DNA from 2 places in the Zoogloea sp. genome. Region 2 is predicted to be linked to the other one. Evidence: predicted binding sites of a transcription regulator. Region 2 holds the regulator's gene; the other holds the start of a gene.
What was found. Region 2 encodes HrcA, which represses chaperone genes, less so after heat shock. Its sites were predicted from a motif close to TNTTAGCACTCNNNGNCNNNGAGTGCTAANA; they were not measured.

Region 1 (7,017 bases), on a different contig from region 2:
CCGCGCGCTTGTGCGACCCGATGTTGCCCGATCTGGCGCGGCAGTTCGCCGCCTCGCCGGCCGAGGTAGCCCACGTGGTGTCGGGCTTCGCGGTGGCCTACGGGCTGGTGCAGGCTTTCTTCGGGCCCCTGGGCGACCGCCTCGGCAAGTACCGTTTGATCGCGCTGACCACCCTGCTGTGCACCCTCGGTACACTCGGCGCCGCGCTGGCCGCGTCCCTCGACCTGCTGATCCTGGCGCGCGTATTCACCGGGGTGGCTGCGGCGGGCATCATTCCGCTCTCGATGGCCTGGATTGGCGACAAGGTCTCCTATGCGGAGCGCCAGCACACCCTGGCCCGCTTCATCGGCGGACAGATCGCCGGAGTGATTGCCGGCCAGCTGATCGGCGGGGTGCTCACCGATACGGTGGGCTGGCGCTGGGCCTTCGGCGTCGTCTGTCTGCTCTATCTGGTGATTGGCCTGCGCGTCCTGACGGAGTCGCGGCGCAATCCGCTGACCTACCCGCAGCCTGGCGCCACGGGCGGGCAGGGCGGGTTGGTGGCCCAGATGGGGAGCTTGTTCGGCGTGCCGTGGGCACGGGTGATCCTGGCGGTGGTCTTCGTCGAGGGCATGCTCGTGTTCGGCGGCCTGGCCTTCGTGCCGCTCTACCTGCATGACCGCTTTGCGCTGAGTATGTCGCAGGCGGGCTTGCTTATGGGCATGTTCGGGTTGGGCGGGCTGTCCTACATCCTGTTTGCCCGGCGCCTGGTGAAGTGGCTAGGGGAATTGGGCCTGGCCATTGGCGGTGCGGCCCTGATCGCGCTGGCCTGGCTGCTGATCGCCAGCGGCCCGGCGTGGGGCTGGGCCGTGCCGGCCTGCGCGCTGCTGGGGTTGGGTTACTACATGTTCCACAACACCCTGCAGACCCACGCAACCCAGATGGCGCCGCAGGTGCGGGGCACCGCGGTGTCCCTGTTCGCATCCTGCTTCTTCCTCGGCCAGGCGCTCGGCGTCTCAGCAGGCGGGCTGCTCTATGAAGCCCGCGGTGCGCTGATGGTCTTTGGCCTGGCGGCCAGCGTGATGGTGCCGCTGGGGGCCGTCTTCGCCGTGCTGCTCCGGCGGCACCACCGGCGCACGGCTTGCTTGCCCAGCGGCTGATGGCCACAAAAAAGCCGGCCCCGAAGGGCCGGCCGTCACGAGCAGGGGGGCTGCCGTGAGGTGATCAGCGGATCAGAAGCCGCCGCCGAAGCCTTCCGGATGGTGGCCGGGAGGCACGGCCGGCTTGTCGTCCGGCAGCTCGGCGACGATGGCGTCGGTGGTGAGGATCAGCGCCGCCACGGACGCGGCGTTCTGCAGCGCGGAGCGGGTCACCTTGGCCGGATCGAGCACGCCTTGCTCGACGAGGTCGCCGTAGGTGCCATTGCCGGCGTTGTAGCCGAAGTTGCCGTCGCCCTCGATGACCTTGTTAACCACCACCGAGGCTTCGTCGCCGGCGTTGGCGACGATCTGGCGCAGGGGCTCCTCGACGGCGCGCAGCACGATCTTGATGCCCGCATCCTGGTCGTGGTTGTCGCCCTTCAGTTCGGAGATGGCCTTGCGGGCGCGCAGCAGCGCCACGCCGCCGCCGGGCACCACGCCTTCTTCCACCGCCGCACGGGTGGCGTGCAGCGCGTCTTCCACGCGGGCCTTCTTCTCCTTCAGCTCGACTTCGGTGGCAGCGCCAACCTTGATCACTGCCACGCCGCCGGCCAGCTTGGCCTTGCGCTCCTGCAGCTTCTCCTTGTCGTAGTCGGAAGTGGCTTCGGCGATCTGCGCGTCGATGATCCCCACGCGGGCCTTGATGGCGTCGGCGCTGCCGAGGCCGTCCACTACGGTGGTGTTTTCCTTGCCGACTTCGATGCGCTTGGCCTGGCCGAGGTCGTCCAGGGTGGCCTTGTCCAGCGTCAGGCCGACTTCCTCGGCGATCACGCGGCCGCCGGTCAGGATGGCGATGTCTTCCAGGATGGCCTTGCGGCGGTCGCCGAAGCCCGGCGCCTTGACGGCGACAACCTTCAGGATGCCGCGGATGGTGTTGACCACCAGCGTCGCCAGGGCTTCGCCTTCCACGTCCTCGGCGATGATCAGCAGCGGCCGGCCGGCCTTGGCCACTTGCTCCAGCACCGGCAGCAGGTCGCGGATGTTGGAGATCTTCTTGTCGAACAGCAGGATGAAGGGATCGTCCAGCGCGGCGATCTGCTTGTCCGGGTTGTTGATGAAGTAGGGCGACAGGTAGCCGCGGTCGAACTGCAAGCCTTCCACCACGTCCAGCTCGTTGGCCAGGGACTTGCCGTCTTCCACCGTGATCACGCCGGACTTGCCGACGCGGTCGATGGCGTCGGCGATGATCTGGCCGATGTCGGCATCGGAGTTGGCGGAGATGGCGCCGACCTGGGCGATTTCCTTGCTGGTGGTGGTCGGGCGGGCGATGTTCTTGATCTCTTCGACGATGGCGACGACGGCCTTGTCGATGCCGCGCTTGAGATCGGTGGGGTTGTAGCCGGCGGCCACGTACTTGAAGCCTTCACGCACGATGGCTTGGGCCAGCACGGTGGCGGTGGTGGTGCCGTCGCCCGCGTTGTCGGAGGTCTTGGACGCGACTTCCTTCACCAGTTGTGCGCCGATGTTCTCGTACTTGTCCTTCAGCTCGATTTCCTTGGCGACGGACACGCCGTCCTTGGTCACGGTCGGGGCACCGAAGGCACGCTCGAGGACCACGTTGCGGCCCTTGGGGCCGAGGGTGACCTTGACCGCGTCGGCCAGGATGTTGACGCCGACGACGATGCGGGCACGGGCGTCGTCGCCGAAGAGGACTTTCTTGGATGCCATGAGTGGAGAGCTCCTGATTCTTTATGAGTTGTCGGGTGCGGGGCTGAAAGATCAGCCTTCGATGATGGCGATGACGTCTTCCTCGCGCAGCACGAGGGCGTCGCTGCCGTCGATCTTGACGGCCTGGCCGGCATACTTTCCGAACAGCACGCGGTCGCCGACCTTGACGGCCAGCGGACGCAGCTCGCCACTGGCGAGCAGCTTGCCGTTGCCGACAGCCAGCACTTCACCCTGATCGGGCTTTTCACCGGCGCTGTCGGGGATGACGATGCCGCTGGCGGTGGTGCGCTCCGGATCGAGGCGCTTGACGATGACGCGGTCGTAGAGCGGACGAATAGCCATTTTTCTGAGTTCTCCGTTGCGTGATTTGAACAATCCGGCCGGCCTGCGATGGCAGGGCTGCGGCCTTGGCTTTCCTATCGCAAGGGCAATGCCAGCACTCAACGCCTTTGATTGCTAACAAAAATCTTCCAGAGGCCGTATCTGGCGCTGCTTGAATTTCAACAGCGATGCTCTGCGCCTGCCTCGATGGCAGCACTTTTCCGTCTTCATGAATGAGCGTGAATTCAAAATATTCAATAGCTTAGCTGTGCTGATGGAATAGTGCTTATGCCCCGTCCGGCTGCAATGCATATCGAAAGAATTTGGTTTGGTGCGCTGCGGGGCCACGACACACTCACGTCATTCGTGCTCCAGCACGCTTTGAAGGAGTCGCCGATATGCAGGCAGTGATCGTGGGAGCGGACCGCATCGAAGGTATCCGCAGTGAAATCCTGCGGGTGGCCGACCAGTTCGGCATCAAGCAGATCGACCATTGGACCGGCCGCAAGGCTTCCGAGAACCGGCGCCAACTGTCGCGCCGTACCGGGCTGGTGGTCTTCATGTGCGATCGCGCCAATCACATGCTGATGCGCAATGTGCGCAAGCAGGCCGAAGACCTGGGCATTCCGATGGTTTTCTGCCGGCACTCCGCCACCGAGGTGCGCGAGCGCCTGGACGACCTGAGCTGTGCGCTCTGCCAGCACCGCAAACCGAATGCGTGAGCGTACGGAAGCGAACGCTGCGATTCACGCTACGAATCGCAGTGTCTCCGGCAAGCAGCGCATTTATAGCTCCACCTAAACGACACATCGCGTCGTATGATGAGGACGTTCCCACCTCATCAGGAGCCCCCATGGCCGTCGCTCACCAATCCCGGGTCGACCGTCTGAAACTTCTACAGAAGTGCATCCCCAGGAGCCAGGCCGGGGACGATTATCCGGACGCAAGGCAGTTGCTTACCAAGCTGGCCGAGCAGTACGAATCCAGCAAAACCGACAGTGCCCGGATGCGCTCGATCCAGCGCGACCTGGATGAGCTGGTGAATGATGGCTTTATCGAAGTCGTCAATCCGGGTGGAAAGCCATTGCGGTATCGGCGGATGATCGACCTCGGCGTCACCGATCCGCGCCTGTGGGCGTACGCGCAAAAGCTGATGCGCTCCCTGATCCGCGACGCGGTGCCTGCAAAGCGCCTGGACAAGATCTGGGAAGCCCTGCGCGAGGAGGGTGAGGAATTCGGCTTGGGAGAGGACAAGCTGTGCATCCTCAGCGATACCCAGCGCCTGCTGCCCGCCGAGTTCAAGGAAGAGGTCCTGCTCGCGGCCCTCGAAGCGCTTGCTCAATCCCTAACCTTGAGTGCTACCTACCGTGACGGTGGCGGGAGCCTGACCCATCCGACCCTGCACCCACAGGCCTTGCTGCAGCGTGGGCCGCGCCTGTATCTGTTCGCGCTCAAGAATGACGAGGCCGAGCCCCTGCGCATGTATGCGTTGCACCGCTTCACGTCCGCCAAGGTCGGCACTGCGCCGGTTCGCAAGGCCGAGGGTTTCAGCCTGAAGGAGGCCGTACGCAAGGGGCAGGCGGATTTTGCCGGCAATGGCGAGGTGGATCTGGAGTTGCGGGTGCGGGGCTATGTCACCGAGCTGCTGCGCGACTGCAAGCTGGCCGAGAATCAGGTTATCGAGGATGAGCCGGATGGAAGTCCGTTCAAGGCCCGCGTGCGCGCAAAGGTTCCGGAAACCGGGCAGCTGCTACGCTGGCTGCTGGGTTGTGGCGACAACGTAGAGGTGTTGGCCCCAGCCAAGTGGCGGGAAGTCGTCATCAGTCAGATCGAGAAAATGCGCGCCATCTACCCACCTCGTGACGGCAGTTGAGCCTGGGGCTACGCCCCCTTTGTTGTTCCGTCGAGTGCCTTTTGGAGCGCCTGCTGCGCAGTTTCGAGCTGCGCAATCAAGGTGTGCACCCTTGGCGTATCGCCTATCGAATGCCGTAGCAACTCATCAAGCTCCTTCGCTGCGTCAAACACGGCGGTAAAACCAAGATTGCCGGCCCCTCCTTTAAGCGTGTGCACAGCACGTTCTGCTGCTGAGCAATCCGGGGTATGACCGGGATGAAGGGAAAACATATACATATCCCCTGTAAGTCTTTGTTTTGTATGAGTGCAAATTTCAACGTCGGATCGTTGAGTATCTGCATGACCGCGGGAAAATACCTTAGACTGACATCCGTCCGATAACGACGGTGGAGTGTCAGGTGGCATCTCTTGAGAACACGGCGTACCCCCAGTTCCTGAGCTTCTACTCCCAAGATGATTTGGAGCAGTTTTTCCCGCTCCCCGAGGATGACATTCCTTGGCTACACGCCAAAGCACGGTCAGCTTCTGCAAGACTCAGTCTGGCAGTATTGCTCAAGTGCTTTCAGCATCTTTGGCACTTCCCTCCAGAAGAGTCCATCCCGCCTGAAGTCATCAATCACATCCGCAAACAGCTGAAACTCGGTGACTCGATCGCTTTCGATTACTCAGATGGAATGAGGCTGTCTCGTCGTCGAACGGCAATTCTTGAATATCTCAAGGTGCAGTCTTTCTATGCCGGCGGTGCGAACTCGATGGCTCGGACCGAACGCCTTGCTCTCGATGCTGCTGAGCTGCTAGATCAACGATCCGACATCATCAATGCCATGATCGAGGGGTTGATCATGGTGCGATACGAACTCCCGGCCTTCTCGACGCTGGAGGATCTGGCTGAGAGAGCCCATGTCGCGGTGCAGACGCGGATTTTCGAATCGGTTTCTGGGCGCATCGGCGACGCGCACCGTGAAAACCTAAAAGCGCTCCTGCAGACGGACAAGTTCGAGCAGCGCCAAAGTGAATACAACCGGCTCAAGAAATCAGCGAAACGCCCGACCCGCAAGCACTTGGAAACACTGGTTGATCACCTGGAGTGGCTGGAGTCGATCCCTGGGTTGGAGAGGGTCTTCGAGGGAATCCCGGACACCAAGGTGCGTTATTTTGCCGGACAGGCGATGGTCTACGATGTATCGGAACTGAAGGAGTGTGGCGAAGCCAAGCGTTACACGCTGATGGTTGCTCTGATCCACCGCATGCAGGTTCGCGCCCGGGATCAGCTGGCTGAAATGTTCCTTCGCCGCGTGGCCACCATCCACAAACGCGCGAAGGAAGAGCTGGAAAGGATACAGATCGACCAGCGGGGTCAGGTCGAGCGCCTTGTCGGAACATTGGACGGTGTGTTGTCGATCCTGGCGGACGAGCCAGACAATGCTGCTGCCGGCGCCCAGATTCGAGAGTATCTTGAGCCTGCGGGAGGCATCGAACAGGTTCGAGAGCGCTGTGCTCAGATACAGGCCAGCAGCGGCAATAATTATCTGCCGTTGATCTGGAAGCATTTCCGGCCTCACCGCTCGTTGCTCTTCAGGCTCGCACATCTTCTTGATATTCGTCCGACCAGCCAGGATCGAACATTGATCGACGCGCTTGAAGTCATCAAGCTGTATCAGGACAAGCATCGCATCGACTGGATTGGAGACAGCGTAGACCTCTCGTTCGCCGCGGAACGCTGGCGCAAGCTTCTGCGCACCGGCGATACTGCTGGCATCCATGCAGGAATCAGCCGTCGTCACCTGGAAATCTGCGTGTTCTCACACCTGGCAGAGGATCTGCGCGCGGGGGATCTCAGCATCGCCGGTTCGGAGGAATTCGCGGATTACCGTGATCAGTTGATTCCCTGGGAAGAGTGCCAGGCACTCCTTCCCGCCTACTGCGAGAAAATCGGACTTCCGCTCAAGTCGGATGACTTTGTGAAGGGACTACGCGACGCACTCAGCAAGACTGC
Region 2 (7,017 bases):
TAGTGCTTCCCGCAGCAGGCGAGCTGTTTTGTGGCACTCGCAGTGGTAGGGGTCGCCTAGGTCTAGTGAGCGACGCGGGATGCCGTGGAAGCTGAGAACCAGCTTGTCGGCCTGGCCTTCCTTCTTCCAGTGATCCCGCACCGATTGCGCCAACGCGGAAATATAGTCTGGGTCGTCGCCAAAGCTGCGCACGTAGCGGATTTCGGGGAGGTTGCGCCAGTGGCGCAGGCAGTCGGCCACCTCGTCGATGACGGTTGCGGTCGTGCTGGCGGCAAACTGCGGGTAGAGCGGAACGACCAAAATGCGGGTGCAGCCGGCGCTCCGCATCGCATCCAGTTGCTGGCGGATGGACGGCTGGCCATAGCGCATGGCCCAGTTCACGCGCAGGTCGGGCTGGCCGGCATGGGTCAGGAAGCCGGCCAGCAGCTTCGCCTGCTTTTCGGTGTGCACCTTGAGCGGCGAGCCGTCGTCGGTCCACACGCTGGCGTACTTGGCGGCAGACTTGGCGGGGCGGGTCCGGAGGATGATGCCATTGAGGATCGGCCACCAGATGAGGCGCGGAATCTCGACGACCCGCGGGTCTGACAGGAACTGCTTCAGATAGGGGCGAAGTGCTTCCGGTGTGGCCGCAGCGGGGGTGCCGAGATTGACCAGAAGGATGCCGGTGCGGGGCGCCTGGCCGTGGGTGTAGGCTGGCTCCTGCCAGTAGCGGGACATAGCGTCTTTCGTCAGTTGTGGCCCGAAAGGGCGCTGGTTAGCAGGCGGGCAGTGACGTCCACGATGGGGATCACTCGTTCGTAGGCCATGCGGGTGGGGCCGATGACGCCGACGGAGCCAACAAGCTGGCCGTCCACTTCATAGGGTGCGGTGATGACGCTGCAGTCGTCGAGGGGGCTCAGTCCGCTCTCTCCGCCGATGAAGATCTGCACGCCCTGGGCCCGGTTGGAGATGTCGAGGAGTTGCATTAGGCCGGTTTTTTGCTCGAACAGCTTGAAGAGTTCGCGCAGGCGGGCCATGTTTGAGGACAGGTCTTCGGCGTCGAGCAGGTTGGTTTCGCCGGAGATCACGTAGGTGCTTTGGGTTTCCTCCAGCGCTTCACTGCCGGCCTCGACGGCAGCGCTCATCAGGTCGGTCATGTCGGAGCGCAGCTGCTTGAGTTCGTCCTGGATCCGGGTGCGGATTTCCGGGAATGCCAGGCCGGCGAAGTGCTGGTTCAGGTAGTTGGCGGCAGTGACCAGCTCGGCCGCACTGTATTGGCGCTTGGTGAACAGGATACGGTTCTGGACGTCGCCACCGGTGGTGACGAGGATCAGCAAAACCCGGGTTTCCGACAGGCTGACGAATTCGATCTGGCGGATCTTGATGGCGTCCTGCTTCGGAGAGATCACGACGCCGGCAAAGTGAGTGAGGCCGGACAGCAGTTGGGACGCTGCGTTGATGACCCGCTGCGGTTCGCCGGGCTGGATCTGGCCCTTGATCTCCTGCATCTGGCCCAAATCGATGGGCTGCACGGTGAGCAGGCTGTCCACGAAGAAACGATAGCCCCTTGCCGTGGGCACCCGGCCGGCGGAGGTGTGCGGGCTGGTGATGAAGCCGAGCTCTTCCAGGTCCGACATCACGTTGCGCACCGTCGCAGGGGACAGCTTGAGGCCGGAATGCCGCGACAGAGCACGCGAGCCGACCGGCTGGCCGTCGGCGATGTAGTGCTCCACCAGGGTCTTGAGGAGGATTTGCGAACGTTGATCGAGGCTGGTCATGGTGGAAGACTCGGAGAGACGCAGGGATTCTAAGGAAGGGACGCGCTCATGAGAAGCATGAATGGTGCCGGTTGGTTCTGTTTTGTCTTGGCCGCCTGCGACGTTCGCGAATAATGTGGTTTAATCGGTCCATGACCTGTGAGTTCAAGACGATTGCGCTGATCGGCAAGTATCAGACCCCCGAGGTGGCTGAAGCGGTGCTTCGGCTGGCCAATCATTTGCGAGGCCTGGGGCTCCAGGTGCTGATCGAGCAGGGCACGGCGAGCTCCACGGGGCTGACGGCGGGTTTTTCCGTCGCTAGCTACGAAGAAATCGGTGTCCAGGCCGACCTTGCGATCGTACTTGGGGGCGATGGCACACTTCTCAATAGTGCATGCCGGCTGGCCGAGTATGAGGTGCCGCTGGTCGGGGTCAATCAGGGGCGACTCGGTTTCCTGACCGACATATCCCGCGAGGTGGCGCTGGAAAAGATCAGCGAGGTGCTCGAGGGGCGGTACTCGGAGGAAAGCCGGGTATTGCTCGACGCCGAGGTGCTCCGTAACGGAAAGCGTGTGTTTCATACGCTGGCGCTCAATGATGTGGTTGTGAACAAGGGTGATCTTGGTCGCATGATCGAGTTCGATCTGCGCATCGACGGAGAGTTCGTCTACACCCAGCGTTCCGACGGCATGATCATTTCGACGCCGACCGGCTCGACTGCCTACGCCCTGTCGGCCAATGGCCCCATACTTCATCCGAGCGTGGATGGCATCGCGCTGGTGCCCATGTGTCCGCACGCGTTGACCGCACGTCCGATCACGTTGCCGGACCGCTGCCGTATCGAGATTGTGCTGTTGCCGCCGCACGATTCCCGCGTCCATTTTGACGGGCAGACGCGCTACGACACGCGCGCGGGCGACACGCTGCAGATTACTCGCTCTCCCCATCGGGTTCGCCTGTTGCATCCGGTGGGTTACAGCTATTTTGCGATGCTGCGTGAAAAGCTGCACTGGAGCTCCACACCCCGCCACGGCTGATCCGCTCAATTTCCTTCTGTTTTCATGCTGCGTCATCTTTCCATTCGCGACTTTGTAATTGTCGATCAACTCGAGCTCGACTTCGAGGCCGGTTTCGGTGCGTTGACCGGGGAGACCGGGGCGGGCAAATCGATCCTGCTGGATGCCCTGGGCCTTGTGTTGGGTGGCAAGGCCGAGAGCGGGGTGGTCCGGACGGGGCAGGCCAAGGCGGAGATACTCGCGGAATTCGAGCTGCCCGAAGGCGGGGCATTGCGAGACTGGCTGATCGAGCAGGAGCTGGACTCCGGTGACGGTTCGGTGCTTATGCGCAGGGTTATCGACAGTGGCGGGCGCTCCAAGACCTGGCTCAATGGTGTTCCGGTCGTGCTGGCCCAGATGCGGGCCGCAGGTGAGTGGCTGGCGGATATTCACGGTCAGCACGCTCATCATGCGTTGTTGCGTGCGGATGCTCAGCTGGAGTTGGTGGATGCCCATGGTGGCCTGTCTGCTCAGGCGGAGGAGGTCGCCGAGTTGTATCGTGCTTGGTCTGCCTTGCGGAGGGCGCGGGAGGCTGCCGAACATGGGGCCCTCTCTACGGAAAGGGAGCGCGAGTTGCTGGCCTGGCAGGTCAATGAGCTGCGTGAGCTGGCCTTTGATCCGCAGGAGTGGGCAACCCTCAATCAGGAGCAGACCCGCTTGGCTCACGCTGCCGGCCTGATTGCCGGTAGCGCCGAAGTGCTGGAAGGACTGGCGGACAGTGAATATGCGGTTGTGTCGCAGCTCGATCGCCTGCTCGCGCGAGTCGCTGACATGGCTGAGCATGATGGGCAGCTTGCCGATGTGCAGGAATTGCTCAGCGGAGCGAGCATTCAGCTTGATGAAGCGCTGCATGCCATGCGCCGCTATCGGGACAGGCTCGATGTGGACCCCGAGCGCCTGGCGGAGATCGATCAGCGCATTCAGGCTGTGACCGGCATGGCCCGAAAGCACAAGGTGGCACCCGAGTCTCTACCCGATCTAATGGCCGATAGCGTGCTGCGCCTTGAGCGTCTGACGCGGCAGGCCGATCCGGAGGCGCTGGCGCGGGAGGAGTCCGTGGCCAAGGCGCGTTTCATGGCCGCGGCCGGGGTCTTGTCCGCTGAGCGCCGACGCGTGGCAGAGGCGCTGTCTGCGGCGGTGACCGATGCGATGCAGTCGCTCGCGATGGCTGGCGCGCGTTTCGAAATCGCCGTGAGGCCGGTGGAGGAGGGGTGTGCCAGTGGCTTGGAGACCGTGGAGTTCCTGGTGACGGCGAATGCCAGCCAGCCCCTACGGCCCCTCGCCAAGGTTGCGTCAGGCGGTGAATTGTCGCGGATCGGTCTTGCGATCCAGGTCATTGCGAGCCGGAGTGCGGCTACGCCGACGCTGATCTTCGATGAGGTCGATGTCGGCATCGGGGGGCGGGTGGCGGAGATCGTCGGGCGTCTGCTCAAGCAACTGGGTAGCGACCGCCAGGTGATGTGCGTCACCCATTTGCCTCAGGTGGCTGCTCAGGCTGATTGGCAATGGACCATCTCGAAGGATACGCGTGACGGCGAGACGCTCTCTCGTGTCAGGTGTTTGAGCCCTGGCGAGCGTATCGAGGAAATCGCTCGCATGCTGGGTGGCGTCCATATCACGGATACCACCCGCGATCACGCGGCTGAGATGCTGGGCCTGCCGCGCGCCGGTTGAGGCGATTGGTGCTCAGGTGCTGGAAACGGGGCCGCTGCCTGGGCGGTTGGGGCAGGGATCTTTCTTGCAGTCCGCGTACAGATAGAGCGCGTGCTCGCGAACGACGAAGCCACGCTCCTCGGCGATCCGGTTTTGTCTTTCCTCGATGGCCGGATCGAAGAACTCTTCGACCTTGCCGCATTGCAGGCACACGAGGTGGTCATGGTGGTGCCCCTCGTTGAGCTCGAACACCGCCTTGCCTGACTCGAAGTAATGGCGTTCCAGGAGGCCTGCTTGTTCGAACTGGGTGAGCACGCGGTACACGGTGGCCAGCCCGATGTCCATGTCTTCGGCGATCAGCAGTCGATAGACGTCTTCCGCTGTCAAGTGTCGATTCTCAACCTTCTGGAACAGGTCGAGGATCTTGAGTCGCGGGAAGGTGGCCTTAAGGCCGATACTTTTGAGGTTCTGCGAATTGCTGGACATGGGTGCCCCGAAAACTTGGATGCGCCGGCCGAAAGTCCGGCCAGCCCCGTATGATATAGTTTCAGACCAACCTTGAGAATGCGGCCGTCCAGCCGCTGTCCGTTCCGCCTTCCCGAAACGTCATGCGCAAACTGTTCTTCTCTGTCCTGCTGGTTGCCGTTCTGCCCGGTTGCACCGCTGTCGGCAATTTCTTCAAACCCTACAGGATCGACGTCCGGCAGGGCAATTTCGTTACCCAGGAAATGGTGTCGCAGCTCAAGTCGGGCATGACGCGGGATCAGGTGCGTTTCGTTCTGGGAACGCCGCTGGTTACAGACGTCTTTCATGCGGATCGTTGGGATTACATCTACCGTTTTCAGCCGGGCAAGGGGGGGCTGCAGGAGCGCCGTTTGACCGTGATTTTTGAAGACGGCAAGTTGACGCGCCTGGAGGGGGATGTCCGCGCGGGCGAGGCACCTTCGCAGCCCTGAGTGGGGCGGGTCTCTAACTGTTAATACGTTTCTCCGGATTTTTCATGACTCAAGTTCGTATCGCGATTGCTGGTGCCTCTGGTCGGATGGGGCGGATGCTCATCGAGGCAACCCTCAAGGATGCCGATGCCGTGCTGGTCGCTGCCTTCGAGCGTCCCGAAAGCACCTTCATCGGCAAGGATGCCGGTGATCTGGTGGGTTCTCCGTGCGGTGTAGCCATTACCAGTGACGTGGCGGCCGGGCTGGCACAGGCGGATTGCCTGATTGATTTCACCCGGCCGGAGGGCACGCTGCATCACCTCCAGTTGGCCAAGGCCGCTGGTTGCGGCATGGTGATCGGCACGACAGGTTTCTCGGCGGAGGAGAAGGCCGCGATCGGCGCTGCGGCGCAGGGCATTCCAGTGGTCTTCGCCCCCAACATGGCGGTCGGCGTGAATGCGGTCTTCAAGCTGTTGGACGTGGCCGCGCGCATTCTTAATGAAGGTTATGACGTGGAGGTCATCGAGGCGCACCATCGACTCAAGGTTGATGCGCCCTCGGGTACCGCCTTGCGCATGGGGGAGGTCGTTGCTTCGGCACTCGGTCGCGATCTCGAGTCCTGCGCCGTTTATGGGCGCGAGGGTGTAACCGGCGAACGGGATGGTCAGACGATCGGTTTCGCGACGGTGCGCGGTGGCGATATCGTGGGTGACCATACGGTGCTTTTCGCCGGTATCGGTGAGCGTATAGAGATCACCCACAAGTCGGGTAGCCGTATGCCTTACGCGCTGGGAAGCCTTCGGGCGGCTCGCTTCATCGCCGGGCGAAAGGCTGGGCTTTTCGACATGCAGGACGTGCTTGGTCTGAGGTAAGCTGGTCCAACGCGGCCCAGGTCGCGGGGCGCCCTGCCGATCCTTTCGGTAGCCAGGCTTGGGTGGGCGCCCTCACTTCTGTTCGTCCTCGTGAGGTCGTTATCTTGACCGTTTCCGCGATCGCTCCGAGTCTTTCTGATGCCGAGCTTGGGCTGGCGCTGAGGGCTTTTGTGGCCGCTGGGGCTGCCGCGGGAAGGTTCGAGGCGATCGGCGATGTTCAGGGGGCGCCGCCGGAGGTGATTCTTGGGCTGTTGACGCAGCTGTTGCAGTCGCGGGATGGGTTGGAGCGCGAGTTGCGGGACCTGCGCGAGCGTTTGAGTCTCGCGCTGCAGAATACCGAGGCCGGGGTGTGGGACTGGGATCTTGCCCGCGCTGCAGTGGTCATGGATACGCATTGGCAGGCCATGCTCGGTTATGACGCGGCCGAATTGTCCGGTGAGTTTGCCTCGTGGATGCCGCTCCTGCATGCGGATGATCGCGAATTGTTACACCATCAGGTGGTGGCTCATTTGCGCGGGGATCTCGATTGCTTCGAGGCGCAGTTCCGCGTTCTCGACAAAGCGTCCAAGTGGCGCTGGATTCTCGTCAAAGGGCGGGCCAGTGCGCGTGGCCGCAATGGACGCTGGACCCGCATGATGGGTATCTACCGGGATATCACCCGCGCCAAGAGTGCCGAGCTAGAGCTTTTGCATGCCAAGGAGCAGGCTGAGGCTGCCAATCGGGCCAAGAGCGATTTTCTGGCCAACATGAGCCATGAAATCCGCAC

Region 1: ACE3RX_RS18420 (co-chaperone GroES) is a predicted target of HrcA. The motif match lies at 3,278-3,308, and genes of this name have one in related genera.

What each region holds. Positions count from the first base shown of each region.
Region 1 covers NZ_JAYSDK010000034.1:25,464-32,480, reverse strand. The annotation lists gene ACE3RX_RS18430 (MFS transporter) at 1-1,139, shown strand, start outside; gene groL (chaperonin GroEL) at 1,212-2,846, opposite strand; gene ACE3RX_RS18420 (co-chaperone GroES) at 2,898-3,188, opposite strand; gene ACE3RX_RS18415 (DUF2325 domain-containing protein) at 3,566-3,889, shown strand; gene ACE3RX_RS18410 (helix-turn-helix transcriptional regulator) at 4,021-5,040, shown strand; gene ACE3RX_RS18405 (Hpt domain-containing protein) at 5,049-5,291, opposite strand; gene ACE3RX_RS18400 (Tn3 family transposase) at 5,420-7,017, shown strand, end outside.
Region 2 covers NZ_JAYSDK010000008.1:106,941-113,957, reverse strand. The annotation lists gene hemH (ferrochelatase) at 1-717, opposite strand, end outside; gene hrcA (heat-inducible transcriptional repressor HrcA) at 729-1,757, opposite strand; gene ACE3RX_RS07035 (NAD kinase) at 1,889-2,773, shown strand; gene recN (DNA repair protein RecN) at 2,798-4,465, shown strand; gene fur (ferric iron uptake transcriptional regulator) at 4,478-4,930, opposite strand; gene ACE3RX_RS07020 (outer membrane protein assembly factor BamE) at 5,053-5,400, shown strand; gene dapB (4-hydroxy-tetrahydrodipicolinate reductase) at 5,445-6,251, shown strand; gene ACE3RX_RS07010 (response regulator) at 6,356-7,017, shown strand, end outside.